DNA from 3 places in the Pseudomonas sp. LBUM1670 genome. Region 3 is predicted to be linked to each of the others. Evidence: predicted binding sites of a transcription regulator. Region 3 holds the regulator's gene; each other region holds the start of a gene.
What was found. Region 3 encodes sigma-54, which starts transcription at its own class of promoters, with help from an activator protein. Its sites were predicted from a motif close to ANTGGCATNNANNTTGCTNT; they were not measured.
Positions count from the first base shown of each region.

Region 1: the regulator sigma-54 is predicted to act here: its motif matches at 3,783-3,802, upstream of ACA073_RS08525 (circularly permuted type 2 ATP-grasp protein).
Region 2: the regulator sigma-54 is predicted to act here: its motif matches at 3,952-3,971, upstream of glnK (P-II family nitrogen regulator).

Region 1 is NZ_CP166783.1:1,846,857-1,857,567, forward strand. It holds gene ACA073_RS08495 (methyl-accepting chemotaxis protein) at 1-170, opposite strand, end outside; gene ACA073_RS08500 (hypothetical protein) at 350-880, shown strand; gene ACA073_RS08505 (PLDc N-terminal domain-containing protein) at 951-1,142, shown strand; gene speE (polyamine aminopropyltransferase) at 1,408-2,283, shown strand; gene ACA073_RS08515 (hypothetical protein) at 2,500-2,733, shown strand; gene ACA073_RS08520 (ribonuclease E inhibitor RraB) at 2,951-3,292, shown strand; gene ACA073_RS08525 (circularly permuted type 2 ATP-grasp protein) at 3,835-5,244, shown strand; gene ACA073_RS08530 (alpha-E domain-containing protein) at 5,256-6,206, shown strand; gene ACA073_RS08535 (transglutaminase family protein) at 6,203-7,012, shown strand; gene ACA073_RS08540 (c-type cytochrome) at 7,134-7,955, opposite strand; gene ACA073_RS08545 (acetyl-CoA C-acetyltransferase) at 8,636-9,841, shown strand; gene ACA073_RS08550 (3-hydroxyacyl-CoA dehydrogenase NAD-binding domain-containing protein) at 9,880-10,711, shown strand, end outside.
Region 2 is NZ_CP166783.1:5,589,581-5,600,291, forward strand. It holds gene xerC (tyrosine recombinase XerC) at 1-67, shown strand, start outside; gene ACA073_RS25630 (HAD family hydrolase) at 64-768, shown strand; gene sutA (dormancy-specific transcriptional regulator SutA) at 971-1,294, opposite strand; gene ACA073_RS25640 (secondary thiamine-phosphate synthase enzyme YjbQ) at 1,396-1,821, opposite strand; gene ACA073_RS25645 (ammonium transporter) at 2,035-3,372, opposite strand; gene glnK (P-II family nitrogen regulator) at 3,408-3,746, opposite strand; gene ACA073_RS25655 (accessory factor UbiK family protein) at 4,164-4,424, shown strand; gene ACA073_RS25660 (BRO-N domain-containing protein) at 4,866-5,387, shown strand; partial or broken gene ACA073_RS25665 (aldose 1-epimerase family protein) at 5,511-6,476, opposite strand; gene ACA073_RS25670 (methyl-accepting chemotaxis protein) at 6,714-8,690, opposite strand; gene ACA073_RS25675 (LysR substrate-binding domain-containing protein) at 8,872-9,792, opposite strand; gene ACA073_RS25680 (NorM family multidrug efflux MATE transporter) at 9,951-10,711, shown strand, end outside.
Region 3 is NZ_CP166783.1:934,439-945,149, forward strand. It holds gene ACA073_RS04175 (YhdP family protein) at 1-1,499, shown strand, start outside; gene ACA073_RS04180 (carbon-nitrogen hydrolase family protein) at 1,673-2,521, shown strand; gene tldD (metalloprotease TldD) at 2,540-3,982, shown strand; gene yjgA (ribosome biogenesis factor YjgA) at 4,031-4,555, opposite strand; gene pmbA (metalloprotease PmbA) at 4,664-6,010, shown strand; gene ACA073_RS04200 (HPr family phosphocarrier protein) at 6,285-6,557, opposite strand; gene rapZ (RNase adapter RapZ) at 6,573-7,430, opposite strand; gene ptsN (PTS IIA-like nitrogen regulatory protein PtsN) at 7,433-7,897, opposite strand; gene hpf (ribosome hibernation-promoting factor, HPF/YfiA family) at 7,910-8,218, opposite strand; gene ACA073_RS04220 (RNA polymerase factor sigma-54) at 8,293-9,786, opposite strand; gene lptB (LPS export ABC transporter ATP-binding protein) at 9,971-10,696, opposite strand; gene lptA (lipopolysaccharide transport periplasmic protein LptA) at 10,696-10,711, opposite strand, start outside.

The DNA.
Region 1 (10,711 bases), 910 kb from region 3:
GCGTTGAGCAATCGCGCCTGCGCCTGAGCAGACGCTTGAGACGCATGACTGCGGGCCTGTTGTTCGAGCTGTACGGCGTACAGCACCAGCAACAGGGTGGTGACGAAGGCGACGGCGTTGACCGCCCAGAATTTATATTTCAGCGAGATGTTGCTAAGCCAGGCACCCATGGAGGTCTTCTCTGATAGCGGAAACAGTATTGGCAAGGTGCCAGCATTGTGCCGCTGCCCGAGGCGCCGGATCTTGATATGCGTCAACATTCTTGGCTTTGTGCCCGCGCAGGAATTGCGGGGCGTAATGCGCTATCCTTCGCGCCTTCAAAATTCCCTCGCTACAGGATTCCGCCTCCATGAAAGCCGCACTCGTCGAACTCATCAGCAAAATCAGCTCCGGGTGCATGAGCGAAGACGAAATCCTCAAAGTCGCTGAAGAAGCGGCCCAGGCCTACGCCGATCCAGAAGCTTTTCTGACGGCCAATCCGGACATCAACTACGACGACACCTTCCCGATTCCGTTGGGTGAGTGGGTCGTCGTCGGCAGCTTGCCGGAAACCGTGCTGTTCCAGGCTGACACCTATGTGGACCTGTTCGCGCAGATCGTCGCGTCGTTCGGCCCGGGCGTGGACTTCAACATCAAACCCAAGCAACTGGCCAAGACCGAAGCGCTGACCGCGCTCAATCGCATTCAGGTGCAGATGGGCAGCATGAACAAGGAAAACGGCGGTTACACGCTGATGAATTTCAGCCAGTTGCTCGACGACGAACTGCAAGTGGTGCTGGTCTACGGCAACGACGTGCCGCGTGTGCTCGAGTTGTGCGCCGAGGTCGGTATCGCGGCCGCGCCTTCTCTGGAAGCCTTGAAAGTGGCCCTCCACGTTTGACGCAATAAATCGGAACCCTCGCCGGAGCCGGCTATCCTAAGAATGCACATCACTCTTAGGGAGCGACACCATGGGTTCCACGTTCAACGGCCTGGTCGGCCTGATCATTCTTGCCCTGGACATCTGGGCAATCATCAACGTGCTGAAAAGTGGCGCCACCACCGGGATGAAAATCGTCTGGGTCCTGCTGATCCTGTTGCTGCCGGTTCTGGGCCTGATCATCTGGGCCATCGCCGGGCCACGGGGCGATGTGCGAGTCTGAGGACGTCCTGAAGGATGGCATCTTTCGTGTGGGAGCGGGCTTGCTCGCGAAAGCGGTGTATCAGTCGTCATGTTTATTGACTGATACACCGCTTTCGCGAGCAAGCCCGCTCCCACAAGGGGTTTGTGTCAATTTTCGAGTGACGTTCGACCTGTCATCTTCCGCGACGTAGAATGCGCGCCTTTCCCGGGCAATCGAGCAGATCGATGGCCCATCATGGGCGGGTAACCGTCCGTTGCCACCCGCATTCATCGGAGCACTTCCCATGAGCAACACCCCAACCAGCGATTACCTGGAAACCCTCTACGAAGGCTACGGCCAGCGTTTTCGCATGGAAAAACTGCTGCACGAAGTGCGCACCGAACACCAGCACCTGGTGATTTTCGAAAACCCGCGCATGGGCCGTGTCATGGCGCTGGATGGCGTGATCCAGACCACCGAAGCCGACGAATTCATCTACCACGAAATGCTCACCCACGTGCCGATCCTGGCGCACGGCAGCGCTAAACGTGTGTTGATCATCGGTGGCGGCGACGGCGGCATGCTGCGTGAAGTGGCCAAGCACCGCAGCATCGAGCACATCACCATGGTCGAAATCGACGGCACCGTGGTCGACATGTGCAAGGAATTCCTGCCGAACCACTCCAAGGGCGCGTTCGATGATCCACGCCTGAACCTGGTGATCGACGACGGCATGCGCTTCGTCGCTACCACCACCGAAAAGTTCGATGTGATCATCTCCGACTCCACCGACCCGATCGGCCCGGGCGAAGTGCTGTTCTCGGAAAACTTCTACCAGGCCTGCCGTCGCTGCCTGAACGAAGGCGGCATCCTGGTGACCCAGAACGGCACGCCGTTCATGCAGATCGAAGAAGTCAAAACCACCGCCGGGCGCCTGCGCAGCCTGTTCCCGGACTGGCACTTCTATCAGGCGGCCGTGCCGACCTACATCGGCGGCTCCATGACATTTGCCTGGGGCGCGACCAATACCGCCTATCGCAAACTGTCCCGCGAGACCCTGCAGCAGCGCTTCGCCGGCAGCGGCATCATCACCCGCTACTATAATCCTGAGATACACATTGGCGCGTTTGCCTTGCCGCAATACGTCCTGCAGGCGATCAACAAGCCAAGCAACGATTAAGGTTGTGCAAAGTCTCCTGTGGGAGCGGGCTTGCTCGCGAACGCGGTGAATCAGTCGACACGTGCATTGACTGATTCATCGCGTTCGCGAGCAAGCCCGCTCCCACAAGGTCCTGTGTTTTTCATGCTTGTGTGCGGTAATCCGTTTGAACGATCAGTCCGGGCAAAAGTCCAGATAGTTGTAAGCCCATTTGCGGGTTTGTTCGAGGAGGCACTGATGCAAAAGTGGAAGATCACTTTCGTGGATGATCATGGCGAAACAGTCGACGAAGTCTTTGAGTGCGACGAATGCCCGGACAACGAGTACGCCGCGAAACTGCTCAAAGAGAGGCTTTTCCCCGTTGCCGCCGAACTGGATCTGAACGATCTGGAAGGGCGAACTGCTGACGCTACCGTCAAAAACCTCAAGACCCAGAACAGCATACAAATCCTCGGCATTACTCCCGTCTGATACACCTCTGGCACACTCGTGAAACACCAGGCCTTGGCAGCGGCGCTTACTTGAGGCTACTCTGCAAGCGAGATCAGCGATTGGATCGCTAAGGTCTGGTCTTGTCAGCTACATGCTTGTTTCCCATCGGCAACCTGGTTGCCGCATCGCTCGCACCATTCGGTTGCGGGAGGCGGGAGTACGGAAAGTCTATCCATCGGTTTGAGGAGGACGTTTCATGAGCACAGCCTATCAAGAAGACATCAGCAGCTCGGTGCTGCGCCGCATGAAAGAAGGCGGTTTTGACTTTTCACGATTCCATCCCATCGAGTTCTACGCCATTTTCCCGGACGAGGAGCGGGCACGCAGGGCGGCAGGTCATTACTGTGGTGAATCCCTGAATGCACAAATCAGCGTGCGCGATGACGGCGCGTGGGCCCTGGAACTGAGCAAAGTGATGTACGCCACCTATGACGGCATCGGCGACTTTGAGCAGGACTTCGAGGCGGTGGTCGAGCCTTTGGGCGGCATTATCGAAGGATGGGGCGTCAAGCAGGAGGTACGAGGGCTACTCGCATAACACTATGAACAGCGACAATATCCACTAACGGCTGACCTTCGGGTTGGCCGTTTTCGTTTGCGCCGATTGAAACCGAAAAGAACCGTGTTGCTCAAATCAGGCGTGTACGCATCCGCCTGTAGGAGCGAGCTCGCTCGCGATGGTCGTTAACGATAACGCGGGCTGTCCGGATGAACCCGTTATCCAGACGTTTTTCGCGAGCAAGCTCGCTCCTACAGAGGGGGCAGGCCACGGACCACAAATTCGAAAACATAAAAAAGCCGCCTGGTGAGGCGGCTAAATGGGAAGTTCGGTGAGCTTTTTCAGCGAAAGCGCCGATTTTCCGCATCGTCCGCCGGGCAGTGAAATCAACTCTGGCTATGCTGGTGATAAGCGAAAGCATTGCTTCGCAATGAAGCGGGGGCAATCAGGTTGGGGTATTTGCCGCACAGGAATGGTGCGGTGCTCGCGCGACGAATATCTAACCGATTGATTTAAAAGCGTTTATGCCGATGGCACGGGCCTTGCGAAGGCCTGTAAGTCCGGGTGACAAGGAGTACGGCATGATCCGCAATTATTTTGATGAGATGTACGATGCCGGCGGCCAGGTCCGCCCGCATTACCGGGAGTTTGCCCGTTGGCTGGCCGAGACGCCTGAAGAGCTTCTGGCACAACGGCGACGCGAGGCCGATCTGTTGTTTCATCGGGCCGGGATTACGTTCACGCTCTACGGGGACGAGCAGGGGACAGAACGCCTGATTCCCTTCGACACCATTCCGCGCAGCATCCCCGCCAGCGAATGGCGGATCGTCGAACGCGGCTGCATCCAGCGGGTCAAGGCGTTGAACATGTTCCTCGCCGACCTCTATCACGAGCAGCGCATTATCAAGGCCGGCATCATTCCGGCCGAACAAGTGCTGGCCAACGAGCAGTACCAGTTGGCGATGCAAGGGCTGAATCTGCACCGGGATATCTATTCCCACATCTCCGGTGTCGATCTGGTGCGTGATGGTGACGGCACGTATTACGTGCTCGAAGACAACTTGCGTACACCGAGCGGCGTGAGCTACATGCTCGAAGACCGCAAGATGATGATGCGCCTGTTCCCCGAGTTGTTCTCGGCCCAGCGCATCGCGCCGATCGATCACTATCCGAACCTGCTGCTCGACACACTGAAAAGCTCCAGCCCGATCGATAACCCGAGCGTGGTGGTGCTGACGCCGGGTCGCTTCAACAGCGCATTTTTCGAGCATGCGTTCCTGGCGCGGGAAATGGGCGTCGAATTAGTGGAAGGCGCGGACCTGTTCGTGCGTGACGACAAGGTGTTCATGCGCACCACAGACGGGCCGAAAGCCGTCGACGTGATCTACCGCCGTCTCGACGATGCGTTCCTCGATCCGCTGGCGTTCAATCCGGACTCGATGCTCGGTGTTCCGGGGCTGCTGTCGTCCTATCGCTCGGGCAACGTGGTGCTGGCGAATGCCATCGGCACCGGGGTCGCGGACGACAAGTCGGTGTATCCGTTTGTCACGGACATGATCCGTTTCTACCTCGATGAAGAACCGATCCTGAAGAACGTGCCGACGTTCCAGTGTCGCAATCCTTCTGAACTGTCCCACGTGCTGGCCAATCTTCCAGACCTGGTGGTCAAGGAAACCCAAGGCTCCGGCGGTTACGGAATGCTGGTGGGGCCGGCGGCGACAGCGGCGGAAATCGAGTCGTTCCGCGCCCGCATCAAAGCCAAGCCCCACGCGTATATCGCGCAACCGACGTTGTCCCTGTCGACCTGTCCGACTTTTGTCGAAAACGGCATCGCTCCACGCCACATCGACCTGCGTCCGTTTGTATTGTCTGGCCGCGAGACCCGGGTCGTGCCCGGCGGTTTGACCCGTGTCGCCCTGCGTGAAGGCTCCCTGGTGGTGAATTCCTCCCAGGGCGGCGGAACCAAGGACACCTGGGTGGTTGAGGATTAAGGAAGCCTGCCATGTTAAGTAGAACTGCCTCGGATTTGTATTGGATGTCGCGTTACCTGGAGCGGGCGGAAAACCTCGCACGGATGCTCGACATCAGTTATTCACTGTCGCTGATGCCACAGGATGGACGCGGTGACGGTCTGCATGAACTCGCCATGCCGCTGCTGATTACCGGCACCCTGGACGATTATCTGGAGCGCCACGGCGAGCTGCATGCCGAACGGTTGCTGCATTTTTTCGCCCTCGACGCGGCCAACCCGGCGAGCATCTACAGCTGCCTCGGCGCCGCACGGGCCAGCGCCCATGCGGTGCGTGGGCGAATCACCGCCGACATGTGGGAAAACATCAACGCCACCTGGCTGGAAATTCGCGGGATCGCCGAGCAGGGCTTGAGTCGCTACGGCATGAGCCGTTTCTGCGAGTGGATCAAGGAACGTTCGCACCTGTTTCGCGGCGCGTCCTACGGCACCATCATGCGCAACGATGCGTTCCGTTTCATTCGGCTGGGCACGTTTATCGAAAGGGCCGACAACACCTTGCGCCTGCTCGACGCCCGCTACGAAATGGCCGGCGATCAGGCCGAAGCGGTCAGCGACGGCACAGCCCACGCCTATTACCAGTGGAGCGCTTTGTTAAGGGCGTTGTCGTCGTTCGAGGCCTACACCGAAATCTACCGCGACGCTCCCGGTGCCCGGCATGTGGCAGAACTGCTGCTGTTGCGTGCCGATGTGCCACGTTCGCTACGGGCCTGCACCGAAGAAATCGACCAGATCCTCGCCCAACTGCCCGGCGCCAACGGCCGCCCCGCGCAACGCCTTGCCGCCGAGATGGACGCGCGCCTGCGCTACACCGGCATCACCGAAATTCTCGACGAAGGCCTGCACGCCTGGCTGACCGAGTTCATTCCGCTGGTGCGCCAGTTGGGTAACGCCATACACAGTTCCTATCTGGAGGCTGCATGAGACTTTCCATTAGCCACGAGACCACCTATCACTACGAAGATCAGGTGCGGGCGAGCATCCAGTACTTGCGACTGACCCCTCACGACAGCGAGCGCCAGCACGTACTCAGCTGGCAACTCGACCTGCCGCGCCCGGTGCGTGCGCAACTCGATCCGTTCGGCAACATCTTGCACGTGCTGACCATGGACGAGCCGCATGAAGCGATCATCATCGGCGCCCGTGGCCAGGTCGACATCGACGAACTTCGCGAAGCCGAGCACGAGAGCCAGTCAGCGTTGCCCTTCCTGCGTTTCACCCGCCTGACCGAGGCCGACGAAGCCCTGCGCACGTTCGCCGAGAAGGCGTGCAAAAAGCGTCGGGATCGCACGGCGTTGATTGACTTGATGCACGGCCTGAACCAGCACATAACCTACACGCCGGGTTCCACTGAAGTGGACACCAGTGCGGCGCAGGCTTTCGCCGGGCGCTCGGGCGTGTGCCAGGACCACACTCACGCGTTCCTCGCCTGCGCCCGCAGCCTGGGCATTCCGTCGCGTTATGTGTCGGGGTATTTGTACAGCGAGAATTGCGAGCATCTGGCCAGTCACGCGTGGGCGGAAGCCTGGCTGGATGACGCGTGGTACAGCTTTGACGTGACCAATGAACTGGCGAGGCCGGAACGCCATTTGAAACTGGCGGTGGGCCTGGATTACCTGGATGCCTGTCCGGTGCGCGGGATGCGTCGCGGCGGCGGGTGTGAGCAGATGCATGCGAAGGTGTTGGTGTCGCCGACGCCGATACCTGTGATCTCAGTCCAGCAGCAGTAATCGCAGGCACCGCTCAAACCTTGTGGGAGCGGGCTTGCTCGCGAAAGCGGTCTTTCGGTCTGCATATTTGTAGCTGAGACATCGCTTTCGCGAGCAAGCCCGCTCCCACATGGGATAGCTGTCACGGCTTAACTTTGCGCCCGGCCATATGCTTCAAATACCCCACCAACCTCTCCAGATCGCCGTCGGGTAACACTTGCGCAGAAAACCCCGGCATCTTCGCCTGCGGCCACTGCCGCAAACTCTGCGGATCACGGATATACCTCTTCAAAAAGTCCGCCCCAAAATACTCGGTCGGGTTAAACGGAATATTCAGATCCGGCCCGAACTGCGCATCCCCGGCGCCATTGAGTCGATGACACGCCAGGCAGTTCTTTTGAAACAGAGCAAATCCCAGATTCACCGGATCGCCCGCCTTTAACGCCGGATCAGGCAGCAGGGCAGGGAAGCGCTCGGCCACCGGCGCCATGCGTTTGATGCTTGCCACTTGATAAGGCCATTGTTCAGGGCTGATGTTGCCCGCCTGCGGTTCTGTCCAGACCAGATAAAACGGCCCGGCACCGGGCTTGCCTTCGGACAGCGCCGGCCACGGATTGGCCGGGTCTTCAACCGCCAGCCACGCCCGCGCGCCCTTGGCATTGAGCAACGGCGCAGCCGCCAGTTCAGCGGCAAAACCATCCAGCGCCACAGCTTGCAGATGATCGTCAGGCTTGATGCCGGCCAACAACGCCGCCAGTGGCACGGCGCGATAGCTCATGTCCCGCTTATAGGAAACGTCGTTGGTAATCGTGATGGTCTGTAACTGAGGATGCTTGAGCAACTCCTCTGTCTGCCAGGTGCGACTGTCCGCGCCCAGCTCCAGGTTCAGCTGCGCGGCATAAAGGGGCGAGCCGAACAGCAAGGCCCCGAACAGAATGAGCGTTTTCAAATGAGCGCCGTCCATGTCGTGGAAGTGCCGCAAAGGTTGGCACACCCACGCTCGCCCGGGTAGCGAGCCAGTCACAATTTTGATGAGGCGATAAAAAATCCTGGCGCCGTATTTTTAATAACAGACTCAGCCGATCACCTTCGTCAGGTTCGGCAAAATCAACAACAGAGTAGTGGCGAAAAGAATGAGCCCGGCTTGACGTACTTTCGAATGCTTGAACATGGCTTGACCGCCTTTTTGTTATTACCGATGCCTGCCTGCATATCTCCATGACGGCAGCGCGTTGCACTTCCTGTAGTACGAGCGCCTCGGCAAAACCCGACGACAACTTCGCATATGTTCACCTTAGGGCCCGCGTCACTCGCGGCTTAGATCCCTTTCGTATGGCGTGCGCACTTATTGCTTTAAATAAGACATGAGGCCTATTGCCAGCTTCTTTGCCGCCCTTTTGCTAGACAGCTCGGTGTCCTGAAACGGTTAATCCGGTAGCCCACTACCGTCCGTCTGAGCGTGTCCGTCAACGTCCGTGAGCATTGCGGTCATTGAATCGGCGGCGACTCGGCATAAGGTAGTGGCTCACTAAAGATCAAAAGATCGCAGCCTGCGGCAGCTCCTGCATCTTGACGGGTTCCCTCGTAGGAGCTGCCGCAGGCTGCGATCTTTTGATGCGACCCACCTTCAGGTTCGAGGACGTCATGACCCAAGCTTTGATTTTCGACGCGTTACGCACGCCCCGTGGCAAAGGCAAGGCCGATGGCGCCTTGCACAGCGTCAAACCGGTGAACCTGGTGGCCGGGTTGCTCAGGGCGCTGCAGCAGCGCACCTCGCTGGACACCAGCCAGGTGGATGACGTGGTGCTTGGCTGCGTGACGCCGGTCGGCGATCAAGGCGCCGACATCGCCAAAACCGCGACACAAGTGGCCGACTGGGACGTCAGCGTCGCGGGGGTGCAGATCAACCGTTTCTGTGCGTCGGGTCTGGAGGCGGTGAACCTCGGGGCGATGAAAGTGCGCTCCGGCTTCGAAGAGCTGGTGGTGGTCGGCGGTGTCGAGTCGATGTCCCGGGTGCCGATGGGCAGCGACGGCGGCGCGTGGGCGCTGGACCCGGAAACCAATCTGCACAGCCATTTCACACCGCAAGGCGTGGGCGCCGACCTGATCGCCACCCTTGAAGGTTTCAGCCGTCAGGACGTCGATGCCTACGCGCTGCATTCTCAGCAAAAAGCCGCACGAGCCCGTGCCGATGGTTCGTTCATAAAATCGCTGGTGCCGGTGCAGGACCAGAACGGCATCCTCCTGCTCGATCACGATGAGTTCATTCGCGCCGATTCCACCCTGGAAGGCCTGGGCAAGCTCAAACCGAGCTTCGAGATGATGGGGCAGATGGGCTTCGACGCCACGGCGTTGCGGGTCTACAGCCATGTCGAGCGAATCAACCATGTGCACACACCGGGCAACAGCTCCGGGATCGTTGATGGCGCCGCGCTGATGTTGATCGGCTCCGAGGCGAAGGGTCGTGCGCTGGGCTTGCAGCCCCGGGCGCGGATTGTCGCCTCGGCGGTCACCAGCACCGACCCGACCATCATGCTCACCGGCCCGGCGCCGGCCACGCGCAAGGCGCTGGCCAAGGCCGGGTTGCGCGTCGAAGACATCGACCTGTTCGAGGTCAACGAGGCGTTTGCCTCTGTCGTGCTGAAATTCATCAAGGACATGTCCATCGACCCGGACAAGGTCAACGTCAATGGCGGCTCCATCGCCATGGGCCACCCGCTGGGCGCCACCGGTTGCGCGATCCTCGGCACGCTGCTCGATGAGCTGGAAACCCGGCGCCTGCGCTATGGCCTGGCGACGCTGTGTGTCGGCGGCGGCATGGGCATTGCCACCATCATCGAACGCCTCTGAGCCCCGATTTCCAGGAAACTGATTCTAAGGAAAAGAGCATGACTGAAGCCATTCGTTACGAAAAAGGGCAGGACCAGATCGTCGTCCTGACCATCGACATGCCGGGCCAGAGCGCCAACACCATGAACGCGGTCTACCGTGAGGCCATGGCTGGCTGCGTTGCCCGTTTGGTTGCTGAAAAAGAAAGCATCGCCGGCGTCATCATCACCTCGGCCAAGAAAACGTTCTTCGCCGGTGGCGACCTGAATGAACTGATCAAGGTTGGCAAGCCTGAGGCCAAAGCGTTCTACGACATGGTGCTGACGCTGAAGGGCCAATTGCGCACTTTGGAAACCCTCGGAAAACCTGTGGTCGCCGCGATTAACGGGGCCGCACTGGGTGGAGGCTGGGAAATCTGCCTGGCATGCCATCACCGCGTGGCGCTGGACAATTCATCGGTGCAGCTCGGCTTGCCGGAAGTCACCCTCGGCCTGTTGCCGGGCGGCGGCGGAGTGGTGCGCATGGTGCGCATGCTCGGTCTGGAAAAAGCCTTGCCGTATCTGCTTGAAGGCAAGAAGGTCCGCCCGCAGCAAGCGTTGCAGGCGGGTCTGATTGATGAGCTGGCAGCGAATAGTGATGAACTCCTGACCAAGGCGCGGGCCTGGGTCATCGCCAATCCAGCACCTGTGCAGCGTTGGGACGTGAAGGGCTATCAGATTCCGGGCGGTACGCCATCGAATCCAAAAGTCGCGCAAATGCTGGCGATAGCGCCGTCGATCCTGCGCACTAAAACCCAGGGCTGCATGCCCGCGCCGGAGAAAATCCTCTGCGCCGCGGTTGAAGGTGCACAGGTCGATTTCGACACGGCGCACCTGATCGAAACCCGTTACT
Region 2 (10,711 bases), 1.1 Mb from region 3:
GCACCTGGCGACGGTCTACGACAGCGCCCATCCACGGGCCAAACGCATTAAGGGCGATGATTCATGACGATCCAATTGATCACCTTCGACCTCGACGACACCCTGTGGGACACCGCCCCGGTGATCGTCAGCGCCGAAGCCATACTGCGTGAATGGCTGACCGAACATGCGCCGAATCTGGGCGCGGTGCCGGTGGAGCATTTGTGGACGATTCGCGAGCGCATTCTGAGCAGTGAACCGGGTCTCAAACATCGCATCAGTGCGTTGCGCCGCCGGGTGCTGTTCCATGCGCTGGAAGAGGCCGGTTACGACCATGGTCAAGCGTCGGACCTGGCTGATCAGAGTTTTGAAGTGTTTCTGCATGCGCGGCATCAGCTTGAAGTATTCCCCGACGTGGAGCCCACGCTGGAGGTTCTGGCCAAGCACTACGCGCTGGGCGTGGTCACCAACGGCAACGCCGATGTGCGCCGGTTAGGGCTGGCGGACTACTTCAAATTTGCCTTGTGTGCCGAAGACATCGGCATCGCCAAACCGGATGCGCGACTGTTTCACGAAGCGTTGCAGCGTGGCGGGGCAACGGCCGAGACGGCGGTGCATATTGGCGATCATCCCGGCGATGACATTGCCGGGGCACAGCAGGCAGGGTTGCGGGCGATCTGGTTTAACCCGCAAGGCAAATTGTGGGAAGCGCAGAAGGCGCCGGATGCCGAGATTCGCAGCCTGACCGAGTTGCCGGCGTTGCTGGCCCTCTGGAACTCCCGGCACTGATCCTGTGCAGTACACCTATTCAATGTGGGAGTGGGCTTGCTCGCGAATGCGGTGTATCAGTCGATATCCATGTTGACTGACACACCGCATTCGCGAGCAAGCCCGCTCCCACAAGGGGTCACAGCAAGCCTTCGGATTGTGTTCCACCCATGAAAAAGCCCGCAGCGACGGCGGGCTTTTTCAACAAGCAAGAAGCAAGCGCTTAGATAGGCCGGCTGCCGTACTTGTTGTCAGGCTTCTTGGGAGGATCGGCGACCACATTGGCCTCCACTTCCTGCACCTTGCCGCCCTTGGCCAGGAACTCTTCCATGGCCTTGGCCAGGGCATCGCGTTCCTTGTTTTTTGCTTCGACGCTCGGCAGCTCATCGACCGATACCGCAGCCTTGGCCTTGCCTTTGGCGGTCGGAACGGGCGCTTCACCGCCGTCGTCTTCAACGACGTCGTCCGTCGATGCTTCCAGGCCTTCTTCGGTTTCTTCGTCGTCGCCTACTTCGAGGTCGTCGTTTTCCAGATCATCGTCGCTCATGTTCTACCTCATGACTTGCGAAAAGCAGATTAGTTATAGCCCAGCTTCGCCGTCTGTCGACAGCCGCCAGAAAAATTCAATAACCACTGGTGACCAGCGGTTCATGCCCCTTCACCGTGCACGGTGGCGAGGACTTTACGGGCACCGCCATGATCACGGTGCTCGCCCAGGTAAATGCCTTGCCAGGTCCCCAGCGCCAGTCGGCCTGCCGAAATCGGCAAACTGAGCTGACAGCCAAGCACGCTGGCCTTGAAGTGCGCCGGGAGGTCGTCCAGGCCTTCGTCGTTATGCTCATAGCCGTCTGTTCCTTGTGGGATCAGACGATTGAAAAATCGTTCGAAGTCGCGACGTACCGCCGGATCGGCGTTCTCGTTGATGGTCAACGACGCCGAGGTATGCTGTAGCCACAGATGCAACAGACCGACCCGACACGCCTTGAGTTCAGGCAGGCCAGCGAGTAACTCGTCCGTTACCAGATGAAAGCCCCGGGGCCTCGCCCGCAAGGTAATCAGAGTCTGTTGCCACATACAGTTCTCCGCACGTTCGGGGCGCATTCTAGCGCGCTCTGGGAAAAAACAAAGGCCCTAATATTCCTTCAATCATGTAAGCCATTGGCCGCAGAAAAACGCCCGTCGCAAACGGCACTAAACGTGTACGAAAAAACCTTTCAGCAGTTCCTTCACTGACAAATTCCAGACAAAAAAATGCCCGGCAAGCCGGGCACATTTTTATGCGTGTGTTTACAAGTTGTAGCCGCGTTCGTTGTGAAGTGCCAGATCGATGCCGACAGCCTCTTCTTCTTCGGTGATACGCAGGCCCATGACGACGTCCAGGACCTTGAGAATGATGAAGGTGACGATCGCGGTGTAGATCACCGTGAAGCCCACGCCTTTGCACTGAATCCAGACTTGTGCGCCGATGTCAGTGACGGTGCCGAAGCCACCCAGCGCCGGTGCAGCGAACACACCGGTCAGGATCGCGCCGAGGATACCGCCGATACCGTGCACACCGAAGGCGTCCAGGGAGTCGTCATAGCCGAGTTTGCGTTTCAGGGTAGTTGCGCAGAAGAAGCACACCACGCCCGCTGCCAGACCGATAGCCAGAGCGCCCATCGGGCCCACGGTGCCAGCGGCTGGGGTGATGGCAACCAGACCGGCGACCACACCCGAAGCGATACCCAGTGCACTTGGTTTGCCGTGGGTGATCCACTCGGCAAACATCCAGCCAAGTGCGGCAGCAGCGGTTGCGATCTGAGTCACGAGCATCGCCATACCGGCAGTGCCGTTGGCCGCTACGGCAGAACCGGCGTTGAAACCGAACCAGCCGACCCACAGCATCGCAGCGCCCATCAGGGTGTAACCGAGGTTGTGCGGTGCCATCGGGGTGGTCGGGAAACCTTTGCGCTTGCCCAGTACCAGGCAGGCAATCAGACCGGCCACACCGGCGTTGATGTGCACCACGGTGCCGCCGGCGAAGTCCAGCACGCCCCAGTCCCACAGCAGGCCGCCGTTACCGGACCAGACCATGTGCGCGATCGGCGCATAAACCAGAGTGAACCAGATGCCCATGAAGATCAGCATGGCGGAGAACTTCATCCGCTCGGCGAAGGCACCGACGATCAGCGCAGGAGTGATGATGGCGAAGGTCATCTGGAAGGTGACGAACACCGACTCAGGGAACAATGCCGCAGGCCCGGTCAGGCTGGCTGGCGTGATGCCGGCGAGGAACGCCTTGCCCAAGCCGCCAAAGAACGAGTTGAAGTTGACGACGCCCTGTTCCATGCCGGTGGTGTCGAACGCGATGCTGTAGCCATAAATGACCCACAGAATGCTGATCAGACCGGTAATGGCGAAGCACTGCATCATCACGGAAAGAATGTTTTTCGACCGAACCATGCCGCCGTAGAACAGCGCGAGGCCGGGAATGGTCATGAACAGCACGAGGACTGTCGAGGTCAGCATCCAGGCGGTATCGCCGGAATTGAGGACTGGGGCCGCCACCTCGTCTGCCGCCATAGCCAGGCTGGGCATTACGAGGGACAACAGGGCTCCTAGCCCTGCGATTTTACGCAGAGTCATATTGTTTTCTCCTGGGGCGTTGGGTTTGTGGCGGCTTAGATTGCGTCGGTATCGGTTTCGCCGGTACGGATGCGAATCGCCTGTTCCAGATTGACCACGAAGATTTTGCCGTCACCGATCTTGCCGGTGTTGGCAGCCTTGGTTATCGCCTCGATAACCCGGTCCAGATCCTTGTCGTCAATGGCGACATCGATCTTCACCTTAGGCAGGAAATCGACCACGTATTCCGCGCCGCGATACAGCTCGGTGTGACCCTTCTGCCGACCGAAGCCTTTGACTTCAGTAACGGTAATGCCCTGCACGCCGATCTCGGACAGCGATTCGCGCACGTCGTCCAACTTGAACGGCTTGATGATGGCAGTGACTAGCTTCATGAAAACTCTCTCCCGAATTGGTGGACTTGCCCCAGGAAAACAAACCCGGCTCAAGTCTAAGCGCAGTGCCTGGCTTTGTAACGCATCGTCGGCCTTACCTGCCCGTCCGACGCCGGCTAACCGCTCCGCACGAAACACTCCCCCGTCTCGCTTGGCGCACTGCATTCGTCACAGCGACTGCATCAGTGCATGGGTCATTAACGTCTAAGCAGAAAGCTTGCCATCTCACCAAAAACCTCTGATATCAAGCCCTTGCCGGTTACTACAGGCTACAGCTCGCAATTGCCTGATCCATTACGCACAACAACAGTGCGACGCCGTCCGTCCGCATGCGCGAAAAACGTGCATCCCTGCGGTCGGGATTGACTATAGACACTGCGTGATACACTGCCCGCAATTGTTTTCAGGACATTTCCCATGCTCGCACCCAAAGACTTCCTCGACGCCCTGACCGGCACCGCCTCCCGCCTCTTCAGCGGCGACACGCCATTGCCGAAAAGCGAAATCGAAAGCCAGTTCAAGGCGTTGTTGCAAAGCGGGTTCAGCAAACTGGATCTGGTGAGCCGGGAAGAATTTGATAGTCAGATGGTTGTGCTCGCCCGCACTCGTGCGCGGTTGGAGAGTCTCGAAGCGAAAGTCGCCGAGATGGAAGCAAAGCTCAGCCCACCAACCGAGTAACACGCAAAACTCACTGTAGTAACCCAATCCACTGTGGGAGCGAGCCTGCTCGCGATTGAAGGTCGGCACGACCTTCAGATTCACCTGTAGGAGCTGCCGCAGGCTGCGATCTTTTGATCTCATAGCCTGCAAATATCCCGGCAACGTCCTACAAAAATCACACCGCCGTCCGATTGCGTCGTCGAGTATCCGATCTCTAAGCTCATCCCTAGCTGAATGTCCAGCTCTGGGTTTGGCGACCCGGATAGCATCCAGACACATCGCGACCACGTTCGAACCAGGGAATTGCTCCCATCTCGAATTATGGCGGCTATGCGTGGGAGGCCTTCGGGTCTGCCGGTTGGGTGCGTTACCGGTTCGCCAACCCGCGCATGGCTGCCACCCTTTTCGTTTGGCGACGATCAGAGGCAGTTTTCTTCATCGCACCTCGAGAACTGCACCATGGACGACAACTATCTGATCCCACACGTCTTCACCCGCCACAAACTCCACCTCCACGCCCTCCTCCTCCAAAACCAACCCTGGTTCAGCGCCCGCGACCTAGGCCGACTCCTACGCCTCTACCTCGACGAACGCGCCGTCCGAAAACTCGACCCCGACCAACGCCAATCCGCACGAATGCTTATCCACGGCAGCATCGAAAACACACTGCTGATTAGCGAATCCGGCGTCTACGCATTACTGGTCTACCACTACTGCCCCGAATACCGAGGCCTGCGTGAGTGGCTGACTCACGAAGTCGTGCCGGCTCTCAGAGACGCCCAGCAACCGATCTCAGCCGAACGCCCGATTCTGAGCCTGCTGAACTGGCCGGAAATGTCGTTGAGTTTGCTGCACTGGAACAACCAGCCGTGGATTCGGCTGGAGGATGTACCACACGTTCTACCTGATCAGAATGAATCAAAACGTGCGGCCAATACGCCTTGGTGGAAACGAGCTTCGCGGATGCTGCAATCGTTTTAACACTCATTTTCACCGCCTATTGACTACGTTTGCCGAGCGACAGACGTAGTCCTTTTCCATAACCAAACCCAATTCCACCCGCTGTGCTTCTGACGTCCTTCTTTCATCTCAGTACGGTCCTATATCCGTGTTTTTCCACAGGGAAAAGACGGGCAGCGATTGAGTGTTGAAGCCCACCGAAACGCCCAGGCTACCCGCCTTGTTGTGCAGCACGGTCAGCGTGTCGCCTTTGGCGTCGGCATAGGGCACGACGTTGTATACCGTCTCGTCGTAATCCTTGGTCGGCCCTCGGTAAGTCTGCCAGTCCGGCAAATCTGCTTTGGCCTTGTCGTTGAACGGTGAAACCTGTTTCACCGGCGCAGCAAAACGGGCGCCCTGCTCCAGGAACGGCGTGCTGAAGTTACTGTGATACAGCGCCTGGTACTCCTTCGGATAATCGCCGTTGTTGGTCAGGGTGTCGTTAAGACTAAAGCTGACACTGCCAGGCTCGGTGACCAGTTCGGTCGCCACAGAGAAGTCGACCTTCTTGAACGCCTGCTCTTTCAACTCTCCGCGCAAACTGATGGCGTAAGGCGGCTTTTCGTCGATGTGCAAAGTGACTTTGCTTGCCGGGATATTCGCGGCGCGACCGTGCAGCGTCAGCAGTTCGCCGTTGTCCATGCCGGGATGGCCGACCCACTCGTAGCCGCAGCGGGTGACCAGCTCGTTGAAACCCTCCAGCCAACCCAATCCGCCGCGACCGTTGAGTTCGATGAAGGAAGGATTGACCACCTCCTTGACCGGGGAATCCCAACCCATGCGGACATCTCCTACAGACGCCTGTAGGACGTTCATCCCGCGAGTCGGCACCACCGAGAGTTTCATTGTGCCGTTATCGATGTCGACGATGCTGACGCCCTCCTGCCGACCACCGTGCAGTGTTCGCAGGGTCACAGAGAAGGGTTTGTCGGTTTTTACGCCGAGTTGCTGGCTGGTGATCTGCCAGTTTTGAGCGGCTTTGTCTGTGTCGAGCAGGACGTAATCCCAGGCCACGGCGTGGGAAGCAGCGGAGAGTGCACCGAGGGCAACGAAGAGTTTGAGCGGAGTCATGGCTGGAGCCTTTCTTGGAGTTGTGCCGTTTTTATAGGCTTGCTGAAACGATTCATCAAGCGTTAAAAAAGCAAAATACCTGGAAAGGTGACGCTACAGCTCGGTACCAACTCAGGAATGAGTGGGTCCCTTCGCGAGCAAGCCCGCTCCCACAGGTTCGGCGTCGTTCACACGATTGCGGATCGACGCTAACCCTGTGGGAGCGGGCTTGCTCGCGAAAGCTATTTCAAAGACGCCTCAACGAAACCGGTCAACCTCTTGGCGCAATTCCGCCGCCAGACTCTCCAGCTCTTTAGCGGTCACCGCAAGGTTCGACACCACTTCCCGCTGCTCGCTGTTGGCCAACGCAATACTTTGAAGATTGCTGCTGAGCAATGTCGCGGTGCTGCTCTGCTCCTGAGTCGCCGTGGTGATCGCCGCGAATTGCTCACCGGCAGAACGGCTTCGCTCGTCAATCCGCGCCAGTGCCAATGCGACGTTGGCGTTACGCGATAAGCCTTCCTGCATCAGCACATTGCCCTGCTCCATGGTGCTGATGGCGTTGCCGGTTTCCTGCTGGATGCTTTGAATCATCCCGGAAATCTCGTCGGTAGCCTGACGCGTACGCGAAGCCAAATTACGCACCTCATCAGCCACCACCGCAAAACCACGCCCCTGCTCACCGGCACGCGCCGCTTCAATGGCGGCGTTGAGCGCCAGCAGATTGGTCTGCTCGGCAATCGAAGTAATCACCCCGACAATGCCGCCGATTTCCTGGGAGCGTTGTCCGAGGGTGTTGATCACCGTGGCAGTGCTGTTCAGCGCACCAGCAATTTGCTCCAGGGACGAGGACGCTTCGTCCATCGATGTACGACCGATCCGGGTTTGCTGTGCGTTTTCCTGAGCCAGACGTTGAGTGCTGCCCATGTTGTCGGCAATGTTCAGCGAGGTGGCGCTGAATTGTTCCACGGCGCCGGCCATGCTGGTGATTTCCCCCGACTGCTGCTCCATGCCTTCATACGCGCCACCCGATAAACCAGACAACGCCTGGGCACGGCTGTTGACCTCTTGCGAAGCCTTGCGGATGTGTTCGACCATCGTCGACAGCGCCTGGCTCATCTGGTTGAAGGCGCGGGCCAACTGACCGATTTCGTCATTGCTCGACACGTTCAGGCGCACGCTCAGATCACCGGCGCCCAAGGCTTCGGCCTGACGCACCAGATCACCCAGCGGCGCGAGTTTGCTGCGCAGCAACCAGACAGCCGAGCCCACAGCGATCAACATCGCCAGCAGACTGCCAATCGCCAATTGAATGCCGACGCTCCAGGTCACCGCGCTGATTTCGTCTTGCGGCATGCTCGCCACGACCGACCATGGGCCGCCGTCGAAAGGCACGGCGACGCTATAAAAATCTTCGGATGTGTCGCTCCAGAAATCGCCCTTGCCCGGCGTTTTCGCCAGCGCGGCGATGGCCGGTACAGCTTTGTCCAGCGCTTGCACGCCGGCAATGGGCACCAACCATTTGCTTTGCTCGTCCAGCAGCGCCAAAGAACCGGTCTGGCCGATGCGGAAGCGTTTGAGGTTGGCAAACTGCGCGTTCTGCGCATCGGTGTAATCGAATCCTACGAACAGCACGGCAATCACCTTACCGCTGCTGTCGCGTACCGGGGTGTACTGCGTCATGTAGGAACGTTCGAACAGCAAGGCGCGACCGACGTAGCTCTGCCCCGCCATCAGGCGCGCATAGGCCGGATGGGCATGATCCAGCAACGTGCCGATGGCGCGGCTGCCGTCCTGTTTACTCAGGGACGTGCTGACCCGAATGAAGTCCTCGCCGTTGCGCACGAACACCGTCGCAACGCCTGCCGTCATTTGCTTGAACTCGTCCACTTCCTTGAAGTTGTTGTTCAGCACTTCACTGCCCAGGTGCAGGCCCGGAGTCTGCGCACCCGCCACGGCCACCGGTTCGTCCGGGTGCACGCTCAGACCTGCGCTGAAGCGCTTCTCGAAAAGGCCGGCCAGGCGCTGGGTGCTTTCACGCAACGTGCCGTGAAACGTACTCAACTGGTCGGCCAGCAATCGGGCTTCACTGGCCAGGTGCTCTTCGCGGGTCGCGAGGTTGGCCGTGTCCAGCGAGCGCAAGGCGAACAGGGTGCTGCCACTGATGACAATCGCCAGAATAACGGCGAGCGCAAGTCCAAGCTGTGAGGCGATCCGTGCACGAGGTTGAGACATGACAGCTCCTGGCCGAGTGACCGGATCTTTCTTGATCGGCTGTTCGGCAAAATTTCTAACAATGGGAATTGCGTCGAACCCCCACGAAGGTTCCATCTGCAGATTTTCGGCGGCAAACCTGAATACTTGAGTAGCCTGCCCGGATATGGCACAACGCCTCTTTTGCGGGGGCTCTATCGATTCAGCGCAAGTGCTCGACATCCGGCAACTTCATCGCCAGGGCTTCCCCTTGCAGGAAATCGCTGAGACGGCGCAAACGTTCACCTCCGGGGCGTGTTTTCGGCCAGACGAGGTAATAATTCTCACCACTGGCGACGGCGGTCGGCCACGGCAAACTCAGACGTCCCTGAGCCACATCCTCGGCCACCATCAGCAGATCGCCCATCGACACGCCATAACCCCGGGCGGCAGCAATCATCCCCAGTTCAAGCGTGTCGAACACCTGCCCGCCCTTCAGCGACACCTGATCGGTCAGCCCCATGCGTTCCAACCAGTTGCGCCAGTCTCGCCGGTCCGGCGTAGGGTGCAGCAGTTCGGCATTGGCCAGGCGCGCAACGTCCCACGGTTGATCCTTCAGAAGATTCGGCGCGCCCACTGGAATCAGCTCCTCGGGGAACAGGAAACTGGCTTCCCAGTCCGGCGGAAAATGCCCGTTGCTGAGGATCACGGCGCAATCGAACGGCTCATGGTTGAAGTCCACCGAGTCGACGTCCATCCAGGCGCTGGTCAGTTGCACCTCGTTGCCCGGTTGCAGATGGCGAAACCGGCTGAGCCGCGCCAGCAACCAACGCATGGTCAGGGTGGACGGGGCTTTCATGCGCAGAATGTCATCCTCGGCGCGCAAGGTATTGCAGGCGCGTTCGAGTGCCGTGAAGCCTTCGCGAATGCCCGGCAGGATCAGCCGCGCCGACTCAGTCAGTTGCAGATTGCGCCCGCTGCGGTGAAACAGCCGACAGGCAAAGTGCTCTTCGAGCGTACGAATGTGTCGACTGACGGCACTCTGCGTAATCGACAATTCTTCAGCGGCGCGGGTAAACGAGCTATGCCGCGCCGCCGCTTCGAATGCGCGAAGGGCATAAAGGGGAGGAAGACGACGGGACATTCGGAAAGCTCCTATAGCGCAATCGAGTCAACTTATCAGAAATTCTCCAGGATGAGTTTTATTCATGCCACCCATCCTTTTTATCCCTTTGTGCAAACCCCGCAGAGCGCCGAGAATCGACGCTTTCCTGTTCTCTTGGACCATCGAGCGTGATGACCATGCAGCATCCAGCGCATATTGAACTCTGGGCCATCCTGCGGCTGGCGGGGCCGTTGATTGCCTCGCAGTTGGCGCACATGCTGATGGTCCTCACCGACACCTTGATGATGGCGCGCCTGAGTCCGGAGGCACTGGCCGGCGGCGGGCTCGGCGCGGCAACGTATTCGTTTGTGTCGATCTTTTGCATCGGCGTCATCGCGGCGGTTGGCACCCTGGTGGCGATCCGTCAGGGTGCGGGTGATATCGTCGGCGCGGCGCGGCTGACCCAGGCCGGATTGTGGCTGGCGTGGTTGATGGCCCTGGTGGCCGGGTTGCTGCTATGGAATCTCAAACCGGTTTTGCTGCTGTTCGGCCAGACCGAAACCAACGTCCAGTCGGCCGGACAGTTCCTGCTGATCCTGCCGTTCGCACTGCCCGGTTTCCTGAGCTTCATGGCCCTGCGCGGTTTCACCAGCGCCATTGGCCGGGCGACGCCGGTGATGGTTATCAGCCTTGGCGGCGCGGTGGCCAACTTCGTCCTCAACTATGCGTTGATCACCGGGATGTTCGGCCTGCCGAAAATGGGTCTGGTGGGCATCGGTCTGGTCACGGCGATTGTCGCCAACCTTATGGCGCTGGCGTTGGCGCTGCACATTCGGCGGCATCCGGCGTACGACGCGTATCCGTTGCGCCAGGGTTTGTCGCGGTCTGACCGGCAGTATCTGAGAGAGCTGTGGCGCCTGGGCCTGCCGATTGGCGGCACCTACGCAGTGGAAGTCGG
Region 3 (10,711 bases):
GCGTGACCCAGCCGTTGCCGGTGTCCGGCCTGATCCCTTATCAGTTGCAACTGAACCTGGATGGCCCCGACAGCCAGTTGATGGTCAATTCGAACCTCCAAGGCGTGGCGGTGGATTTGCCGGCGCCGTTCGGCATGGCTGCCGACGTCGGGCGCGACACGACGTTCCGCATGACCCTGCAAGGACCGGAGCGACGTTACTGGGTCAAGTACGGCGAGCTGGCGGACTTCACGTTTGCAGCACCGCCCGGCAATTTTGCCGACGGTCGCGGCGAATTGTTCCTCGGTGGCGGCGACGCCGTGTTGCCCGGTGCCAAAGGCCTGCGGGTGCGCGGCGTGTTGTCGGAGCTGGATGTCGGCCCGTGGAAAGACCTGGTGGACAAGTATGCCGGCCAGGACCCGGGCGGCAGCGCCAAGCAGTTGCTCAGCAGCGCGGACTTCAAGGTCGGCAAGCTCAGCGGTATCGGTACCACCCTCGATCAGGCGTCGGTGCGGGTGAACCGCAAGCCAACGGCGTGGGCGGTGCAACTCGACAGTCAGCAGGTCAAGGGCACCGCCGCTATTCCTAATGCGAAAGCCGCGCCGATCGCGATCAATCTGCAATACGTGCGTCTGCCGGCGCCGGACCCGACGGTCCTGGCCGATGAAAACTCGCCGGATCCGTTGGCTACCGTGGATTCGACCAAAATCCCGGCGCTGGATATCACCATCAATCAACTGTTCCAGGGGCAGGATCTGGTCGGGGGCTGGTCGCTGAAAGTGCGTCCGACCGCCAAGGGCATTACGCTCAATACGCTGGATCTGGGCCTCAAAGGCATTCTGTTGCAGGGCAACGGCGGCTGGGAAGGTGCGCCCGGTGCATCCACCAGTTGGTTCAAGGGGCGAGTCAGTGGCAAGAACCTTGCGGATGTGCTGAAAGGCTGGGGCTTTGCGCCGAGTGTCACCAGTGAAGAATTTCATATGGATGTCGATGGTCGCTGGCCCGGCTCTCCGGCGTGGATGGCCACCAAGCGTTTCTCCGGCACCCTCGATGCGTCGCTGAATAAAGGCCAGTTCATTGAAGTCGAGGGCGGCGCCCAGGCGTTGCGCGTATTTGGCCTGCTCAACTTCAACTCCATCGGCCGGCGCTTGCGTCTGGACTTCTCCGACCTGTTTGGCAAAGGCCTGAGTTATGACCGGGTCAAAGGCGTGCTGGTTGCGACCAACGGGGTTTACGTGACCCGCGAGCCGATTGTGATGACCGGTCCTTCGAGCAATGTGGAACTTGATGGCACATTGGATCTGGTGGGTGATCAGGTCGATGCGAAACTGCTGGTGACTTTGCCGGTGACCAACAACCTGCCGATTGCCGCGTTGATCGTCGGCGCACCGGCCATCGGTGGCGCGTTGTTTCTGATCGACAAGCTGATCGGTGACCGCGTGGCGCGTTTCGCCAGCGTGAAGTACACCGTCAAAGGCCCGTGGAAAGAGCCGAAAATCACCTTCGACAAACCTTTTTGACGCGAGCCGATGGAGTAGCATGGCCGTAGCGACATTCCCCTGTAGGAGCGAGCTTGCTCGCGATGGACGTCAACGATAACGCGTACATTCTGGATAAACGCGTCGTCATCAAGTCCATCGCGAGCAAGCTCGCTCCTACAAGATATGTGTTGATTTCAATTAGGGATAAAGCCATGTCTTTCGCGGTGATTCAAATGGTCAGCCAGAGCGATGTGCTGGCCAATCTGGCCCAGGCCCGTCGGCTGCTCGAGCAAAGCGCGGCCGGTGGCGCGAAGCTGGCTGTGCTGCCGGAAAATTTCGCTGCCATGGGCCGCCGTGACATCGCTGACATCGGCCGCGCCGAGGCATTGGGCGAAGGTCCGATCCTGCCCTGGTTGAAACAGACCGCCCGCGACCTCAAGTTATGGATAGTGGCCGGTACATTGCCGTTGCCGCCGGTGGATCAACCGACGGCCAAAGTGCATGCCTGCTCGTTGCTGGTCAACGATCAGGGCGAAACGGTGGCGCGCTACGACAAGCTGCACCTGTTTGACGTGGACGTGGCGGACAATCGCGGGCGTTATCGTGAATCCGATGACTATGCTTATGGCAGTGGCGTGGTGGTCGCGGACACGCCCGTCGGTCGAGTCGGCCTGACAGTGTGTTACGACCTGCGCTTCCCTGAGCTTTACAGTGAATTGCGCGCTGCCGGCGCGGAGTTGATTACCGCACCGTCGGCCTTTACCGCGGTGACCGGCGCGGCGCATTGGGATGTGCTGATTCGTGCGCGGGCCATCGAGACTCAGTGTTATGTGCTCGCGGCTGCCCAGGGTGGAACGCATCCGGGGCCGCGAGAAACCTTCGGCCATGCCGCGATCATCGACCCGTGGGGACGAGTGCTGGCGCAACAGGATCAAGGCGAGGCCGTGCTGCTGGCCGAACGCGATAGCAGCGAACAGGCGTCCATCCGGACGCGGATGCCGGTGTCCAGTCACCGGCGCTTTTTCTCGCAGGGCGCCCGGCGACCTGCCTCAGAACGATGAATTTAAGGCGTAAAGCATATGAGCGAGTTGTTGTCCTCTGTCAGTGAACACCTCCTGGCCCCTGGCGGCGTCACCATCGAGAGCCTGCAAGGTGTGCTCGGCGATCTGGCCGGCCCGGGCATCGATGCCGCCGACCTGTATTTCCAGGGGCAGATTTCCGAGTCCTGGGCACTGGAAGACGGGATCGTCAAGGAAGGCAGCTTCAACCTCGACCAGGGCGTTGGCGTGCGGGCGCAATCGGGTGAGAAAACCGGTTTTGCCTACAGCAATGCGATCACCCTGGAAGCCTTGGGCGCGGCGGCGCGTGCCGCTCGTTCGATCTCCCGCGCCGGGCAGAACGGCACGGTGCAGGCGTTCACCACTCAGGATGTCGCCCAGTTGTACGGGCCGGATAACCCATTGGAAGTGTTGACCCGCGCCGAGAAAGTCGAGCTGCTCAAGCGTATCGACGTCGCCACTCGGGCCCTCGATCCGCGTATCCAGCAAGTGACCGTGAGCATGGCCGGTGTCTGGGAACGCATTCTTGTGGCTTCGACCGACGGCAGCCTGGCGGCGGATGTGCGGCCGCTGGTCCGCTTCAATGTCAGCGTGATCGTTGAGCAGAACGGTCGCCGCGAGCGCGGCGGTCATGGTGGCGGCGGTCGCACCGATTACCGTTTTTTCCTCGCCGAAGACCGCGCCATGAGCTACGCCCGTGAGGCGCTGCGTCAGGCGCTGGTCAACCTTGAAGCCATTCCGGCGCCGGCCGGTACGTTGCCGGTGGTGTTGGGGTCGGGCTGGTCCGGTGTGCTGTTGCACGAAGCGGTCGGTCACGGTCTGGAAGGCGATTTCAACCGTAAGGGCAGCTCCGCTTATAGCGGCCGTATGGGCGAGATGGTTGCGTCCAAGCTCTGCACCATCGTCGATGACGGCACGCTGGCCGGTCGCCGTGGCTCGTTGAGCGTCGATGACGAAGGCACGCCGACCGAGTGCACCACGCTGATCGAAAACGGCGTACTCAAAGGCTACATGCAGGACAAGCTCAATGCGCGCCTGATGGGCGTGGCCCGCACCGGTAACGGTCGCCGCGAATCCTACGCGCACCTGCCGATGCCGCGCATGACCAATACCTACATGCTGGCGGGCGAAAGCGATCCGGCGGAAATCATTGCGTCGGTGAAACGCGGCATCTACTGCGCCAACCTTGGCGGCGGTCAGGTGGATATCACCAGTGGCAAGTTCGTGTTCTCCACCAGCGAGGCGTACCTGATCGAAGACGGCAAGATTACGGCGCCGGTCAAAGGCGCGACATTGATCGGCAACGGGCCGGAGGCGATGAGCAAGGTGTCGATGGTCGGTAATGACCTGGCGCTGGACAGCGGCGTGGGCACGTGCGGCAAGGATGGGCAGTCGGTGCCGGTGGGTGTCGGCCAGCCAACGCTGAAAATCGATGCGATCACTGTGGGTGGCACAGGATCTTGATGGATGGAGCTTCGGGTGAGTTGCGAGGCAACTCACCCGATACGAGGTTTAACGCAGACCGCGTTGAGTCTCGTCCAGCTCACGGATGTACTTGAAGATTTTACGGCTCGATGCCGGTGGCTTGTTGGTCGCCAGTTCGTGCTGGGCCTGACGGATCAGGGAGCGCAATTGCTGACGATCAGCCTCCGGGTAGTCGAGTACGAACTTCTCCAGGACTGCATCGTCGCCCGCGATCAAGCGATCGCGCCAGCGTTCCAGGCCATGGAAACGTTCGTTGTACTGCCGGGTGGAGGCATCGAGTTGATCGAGCAAAGTCAGAATGGCGTCAGTGTCCTGATCGCGCATCAGTTTGCCGATGAACATAAGGTGCCGTTTACGCGCGATATTCGCGGTGTGCTTGGGCGCATCGCCCAGAGCCCGGCGCAGAGCGTCGGTCAAAGGCAGTTTTGCCAGCAAGTCAGGCTTGAGCGTTGTAAGGCGTTCGCCGAGGTCAACCAGAGCATGCAGCTCGCGTTTAACCTGGGATTTGCTTTTTTCTCCCGTATCGAGGGAGTCGTCGTAAGAATCAACCATGGTGGCCGTCCGCAAAGAAACGCCGCCATGATAACCAGTCGGGGGCCGCTTGTCCGGCCCGGTCGCTCGAAGGCCTTTACCGAAAGCAGAATTTGAGTGGAGAACAGCATGAGTGCAGTTGAAAGCGTCGGCCCACAAGCGTTGCCGGCACTGCAAGAACAAGTCGAGCAGATCATCGCTGAAGCCAAGCGTCAGGGGGCCAGTGCCTGTGAAGTGGCGGTGTCCCTGGAGCAGGGCCTGTCCACATCGGTGCGTCAGCGCGAAGTCGAAACCGTCGAATTCAACCGCGATCAGGGTTTCGGCATCACTCTGTACGTTGGCCAGCGCAAGGGCTCGGCCAGCACCTCGGCCAGCGGCCCTGAAGCGATTCGTGAAACTGTCGCTGCGGCACTGGCCATCGCTAAACACACCTCCGAAGACGAAGCCGCAGGCCTGGCCGATGCTGCGCTGATGGCCAAGGATCTGCAGGATTTCGACCTGTTCCACGAATGGGACATCACGCCGGAGCAAGCTATCGAGATGGCCTTGAGCTGTGAGGCGGCCGCGTTTGCCACCGACAGCCGGATCAAGAACGCCGATGGCACAACACTCAGCACCCACCAGGGCTGCCGCGTTTACGGCAACAGCCACGGTTTTATTGGCGGTTACTCCTCGACTCGTCACAGCTTGAGCTGCGTGATGATCGCCGAGGCCGACGGCCAGATGCAGCGCGATTACTGGTACGACGTGAACCGGCAGGGCAATTTGCTGACTGATCCGGTGACCATTGGCCAGCGTGCCGCGCAGCGTGCAGCGAGCCGTCTGGGCGCACGTCCGGTGCCGACCTGTGAAGTGCCGGTATTGTTTTCCGCTGAACTGGCCGGTGGCTTGTTCGGCAGTTTCCTTTCGGCGATTTCCGGCGGCAGTCTGTATCGCAAATCGTCGTTCCTGGAAGGCACCCTTGGGCAGAAGTTGTTCCCGGAATGGTTGACCATCGATGAGCGTCCGCACTTGATGCGTGCCATGGGCAGTTCGGCGTTCGATGGTGATGGCCTCGCGACCTACGCCAAACCGTTCGTCGAAAAAGGCGAATTGGTCTCGTACATTCTTGGCACGTACTCCGGCCGTAAACTCGGCATGCCGAGCACCGCCAATGCCGGCGGCGTGCACAACTTGTTCGTTACCCATGGCGAGGAAGATCAAGCCGCTTTGCTGCGCCGCATGGGCCGGGGCTTGCTGGTCACCGAGCTGATGGGCCAGGGCCTGAACATGGTCACCGGCGATTACTCTCGCGGTGCGGCGGGTTATTGGGTCGAGAACGGCGAGATTCAGTTCGCGGTCCAGGAAGTCACCATCGCCGGCAACATGCGCGACATGTTCAAGCAGATCGTTGCGGTGGGTAATGACCTGGAATTGCGCAGCAACATTCGCACCGGCTCGGTGTTGATCGAGCGGATGACGGTGGCGGGTAGCTAAACCCCGGCCGTTACACAAAAAGGCGCGCCACCCATTGGGTGGCGCGCCTTTTTTTATGCGCGTTGCACAGAGCCAATGTGGGAGCGGGCTTGCTCGCGAAGGCGGCGTGTCAGTCAACGGAGATGTTGAATGTGATGGCCTCTTCGCGAGCAAGTCCGCTCCCACAGGAGGTGGGTGTGCACTTTATGGGGGGGGTTGGTACTCATTACCATGATCGGGTTTTGTTTGATGATGGTGATGGATACGGCGTTGGCCTGAAAAAAGATCGCAGCCTTTATTCGCCTTCGTCGAAGAAGTTGTTGATCAACGCCACCAGCGCGTCCATCGCTTCCTGTTCCTGCTCGCCTTCCGTACTCAGATGGATCTTGGTGCCCTTGCCGGCCGCGAGCATCATCATGGCCATGATGCTTTTACCGTCGACCATGGACTGAGGCGTGCGCCCGGCTCTGATCTGGCAGGGGAACTGACCGGCCACACCGACGAATTTTGCGGAAGCGCGGGCATGCAGGCCCAGCTTGTTGATGATTTCGATTTCCAGAGCAGGCATCGCGATGTGAATCCTTTAGCTGAGGTCGCGGTGGCGGACCTGGACGTTCTTCAGTGATTTTTGCAGGATCTGGCCCAGACGTTCGGTCAGGTAGACGGAGCGGTGATGCCCGCCGGTGCAGCCAATGGCAATGGTGACATAAGCACGGTTGCTGGCGGCAAAGCGGGGCAGCCATTTGAGCAGGTACGTGGAAATGTCCTGGAACATCTCTTCGACGTCCGGCTGGGCCGCCAGGTACTCGGCAACCGGTTGATCAAGCCCGGACTGATCGCGTAGCTCCGGCTTCCAATAGGGGTTCGGCAGGCAACGCACGTCGAACACCAGATCGGCGTCCACCGGCATGCCCCGCTTGAATCCGAAAGACTCCACCAGAAACGCGGTGCCCGGTTCCGGCTGGTTCAGCAGACGCAGCTTGATGGTATCGCGCAACTGATACAGGTTCAGATTGGTGGTGTTGACCTTGAGATCGGCGAGGTCGGCAATCGGCCCGAGCAGGTTGGTTTCGTCGTTGATCGCCTCGGCCAGCGAGCGATTGGCGCTGCTCAGCGGATGACGACGGCGGGTTTCCGAAAAACGCTTGAGCAAGGTTTCTTCATCGGCATCCAGGTACAGGACATCGCACTGGATATGCCGGCTGCGCACTTCTGCAAGCAGTTCCGGAAAACGGGTCAGGTGACTCGGCAAGTTGCGCGCGTCGATGGAGACGGCAACCAGCGGCTGCGCCAGCTCAGTGTGAATCAACGCACGTTCGGCCAGTTCCGGCAGCAACCCGGCGGGCAGGTTGTCGATGCAGTAATAGCCGTTGTCCTCGAGAACATCGAGCGCGGTACTTTTACCTGAGCCGGAACGGCCACTGACGATGATCAAGCGCATGATTAATGCCCGTTTTGCTCGTCCAGGACAACCTGATACAAGGCTTCATTGCTCGGGGCGCTACGCAGGCGATCACGGACTTCCTTGCGATCAAGCATGCTGGCGATCTGGCGGAGTAATTCAAGGTGCGCATCGGTAGCGGCTTCCGGGACCAGCAGAACGAAGAGCAGGTCAACCGGGGCACCGTCGATGGCGTCAAAATCGATGGGGGCATCCAGGTGCATCAAGGCACTGATGGGCGAGGTGCAACCTTTCAGCCGGCAGTGGGGGATAGCGATGCCGTTACCAAAACCGGTCGAGCCGAGTTTTTCACGGGCAATCAAAGCCTCGAAGACATCTTGCATCTCCAGAGCCGGCACTTCGCGGGCGATCAGATTGGCAATTTGCTCGAGGGCTTTCTTTTTGCTGCCGCCCGGCACGTTCACGAGGGAACGGCCGGGGGTCAGGATGCTTTCAAGTCGGATCATGGGTTGGGAGTGTTAACGACCGGTCGCGCCCTGGAGGAGGCTTTGGGTCTTTTCCTTATGCTTTTTGAGTTGTTTATCCAGCTTGTCGGTCAGCGCGTCGATCGCCGCGTACATATCGGTATGTTCCGCGTTTGCGACCACTTCATTGCCGGGAATATGCAGCGTGGCTTCGATTTTCTGCTTCAGCTTTTCGACCGTCATCGTGACCTGCACGTTGGTGATCTTGTCGAAATGCCTCTCCAATCGTTCGAGTTTTTCGCCGATGTAGGTGCGAAGAGGTTCGGTCACTTCCAGTTGGTGTCCACTGATGTTGACTTGCATACAGCTTCTCCTTCGTTGCCAGTGCATAAAGCGGTAGATCAGATGATCTACCACTGGAACGCTGTGGCGTGGCTCTACATCAACCGTTTGCGTTCGCTCGAAGGCGCGATCCCGAGGGATTCGCGGTACTTGGCGACGGTGCGGCGAGCCACCTGAATGCCTTGTGCCTCCAGTAAACCAGCGATCTTGCTGTCACTCAACGGCTTTTTCTGATTTTCCGCGGCAACCAGTTTTTTGATGATCGCGCGGATCGCCGTAGACGAGCATTCGCCGCCTTCGGAGGTGCTGACGTGGCTGGAGAAAAAGTATTTCAACTCATATATGCCGCGAGGGGTATGCATGAATTTTTGCGTGGTTACCCGGGAAATCGTTGATTCGTGCATGCCCACCGCTTCGGCGATGTCATGCAGGACCAGGGGTTTCATGGCTTCGTCGCCGTACTCCAGAAAACCGCGCTGATGCTCGACGATCTGGGTGGCAACTTTCATCAGGGTTTCGTTACGGCTTTGCAGGCTCTTGATGAACCAGCGGGCTTCTTGCAACTGATTGCGCATGAAGGTGTTGTCGGCGCTGGTGTCGGCGCGGCGCACGAAACCGGCATATTGGGCGTTGACCCGCAGCCGCGGTACCGATTCCTGATTCAGCTCTACCAGCCAGCGCTCGTTATCCTTGCGCACGATCACGTCGGGAACGACGTATTCGGCTTCACTGGACTCGATCTGCGAGCCCGGACGTGGGTTGAGGGTTTGTACCAGTTCAATGACCTGGCGCAGTTCATCTTCCTTGAGCTTCATCCGGCGCATCAGCTGGCTGTAGTCGCGGCTGCCGAGCAAGTCGATGTAATCGGTGACCAGGCGTTTGGCCTCGGCCAGCCAAGGTGTCTTGGCAGGGAGCTGACGCAATTGCAGCAGCAGGCATTCACCCAGGTTGCGGGCGCCGATGCCGGCCGGTTCGAATTGCTGGATGCGATGGAGGACGGCTTCGATCTCGTCCAGTTCGATGTCGAGTTCCGGATCGAAGGCTTCGAGGATTTCCTCAAGGGTTTCGTCCAGGTAGCCCTGATTGTTGATGCAGTCGATCAGGGTCACGGCGATCAGGCGATCGGTGTCGGACATCGGCGCCAGGTTCAGTTGCCACAACAGATGGCTTTGCAGGCTTTCGCCGGCCGATGTGCGGGTGGTGAAATCCCACTCGTCGTCATCGTTGCTCGGCAAGCTGCTGGCGCTGGTCTGGTAGACGTCTTCCCATGCGGTGTCGACGGGCAGTTCGTTGGGAATGCGCTCGTTCCAGTCGCCCTCATCGAGGTTGTCCACCGTCGGGGCGGTTTCCTGGTAGGAGGGTTCAGACACATCGGCATTGGGTTGCTGTTCGGCTTTGTCGGCCAAGGGGTCGGCGTTATCGAAGTCGTCGCCTTCTTCCTGGCGTTCGAGCATCGGATTGGACTCCAGGGCTTCCTGGATTTCCTGTTGCAGGTCCAGGGTCGACAATTGGAGCAGGCGGATGGCCTGTTGCAGCTGCGGTGTCATCGTCAGCTGCTGGCCCATTCTCAAGACTAGCGATGGTTTCATGGCAGGGGCTTAACACCTTATTCGCCGGCGCACGTGCGCCATCCACTACAGGGCGCCGGAGCGCCAAACATAAGCAAATTATATGCCTGAAACCACAACGTTTGCCTAGAGCGCCGTAACAATAAAAAACTGTTGATTTTTTATCGAGACTAGCACTCGGGCGACTTGCCAGACACCTCAGCGCTTACAGGCGGAACTCATGGCCCAGATAGACTTCTTTCACGAGGTCGTTGGCCAGGATGGTGGCCGAGTCACCTTCGGCGATCAGTTGACCATCGTTGACGATGTAGGCGGTTTCGCAGATATCCAGGGTTTCACGGACGTTGTGGTCAGTGATCAGCACGCCAATGCCCTTGGCTTTGAGGTGGTAGATGATCTGCTTGATGTCGCCCACCGAAATCGGGTCCACGCCGGCGAAAGGTTCGTCGAGGAGGATAAATTTCGGGTTGGTCGCCAGTGCCCGGGCGATTTCCACGCGGCGGCGTTCACCGCCGGACAGGCTCATGCCGAGGTTGTCGCGGATGTGGCTGATGTGGAATTCCTGCAGCAGGCTTTCCAGCTCTTTGCGACGATCGGCCTTGTCGAGTTCCTTGCGGGTCTCGAGGATCGCCATGATGTTGTCGGCGACCGAGAGTTTGCGAAAGATCGACGCTTCTTGCGGAAGATAGCCGATACCGGCCTTCGCACGACCGTGCATCGGCTGGTGGCTGACGTCCAGATCATCGATCAGGACGCGGCCCTGATCGGCCTGGACCAGGCCGACGATCATGTAGAAGCAGGTGGTCTTGCCGGCGCCGTTAGGACCAAGCAGGCCGACGATCTGACCGCTGTCGATGGACAAGCTGACGTCGCGCACGACCTGACGGCTCTTGTAGCTCTTGGCCAGATGCTGAGCTTTCAGAGTTGCCATTACTGGGCCTTTTGC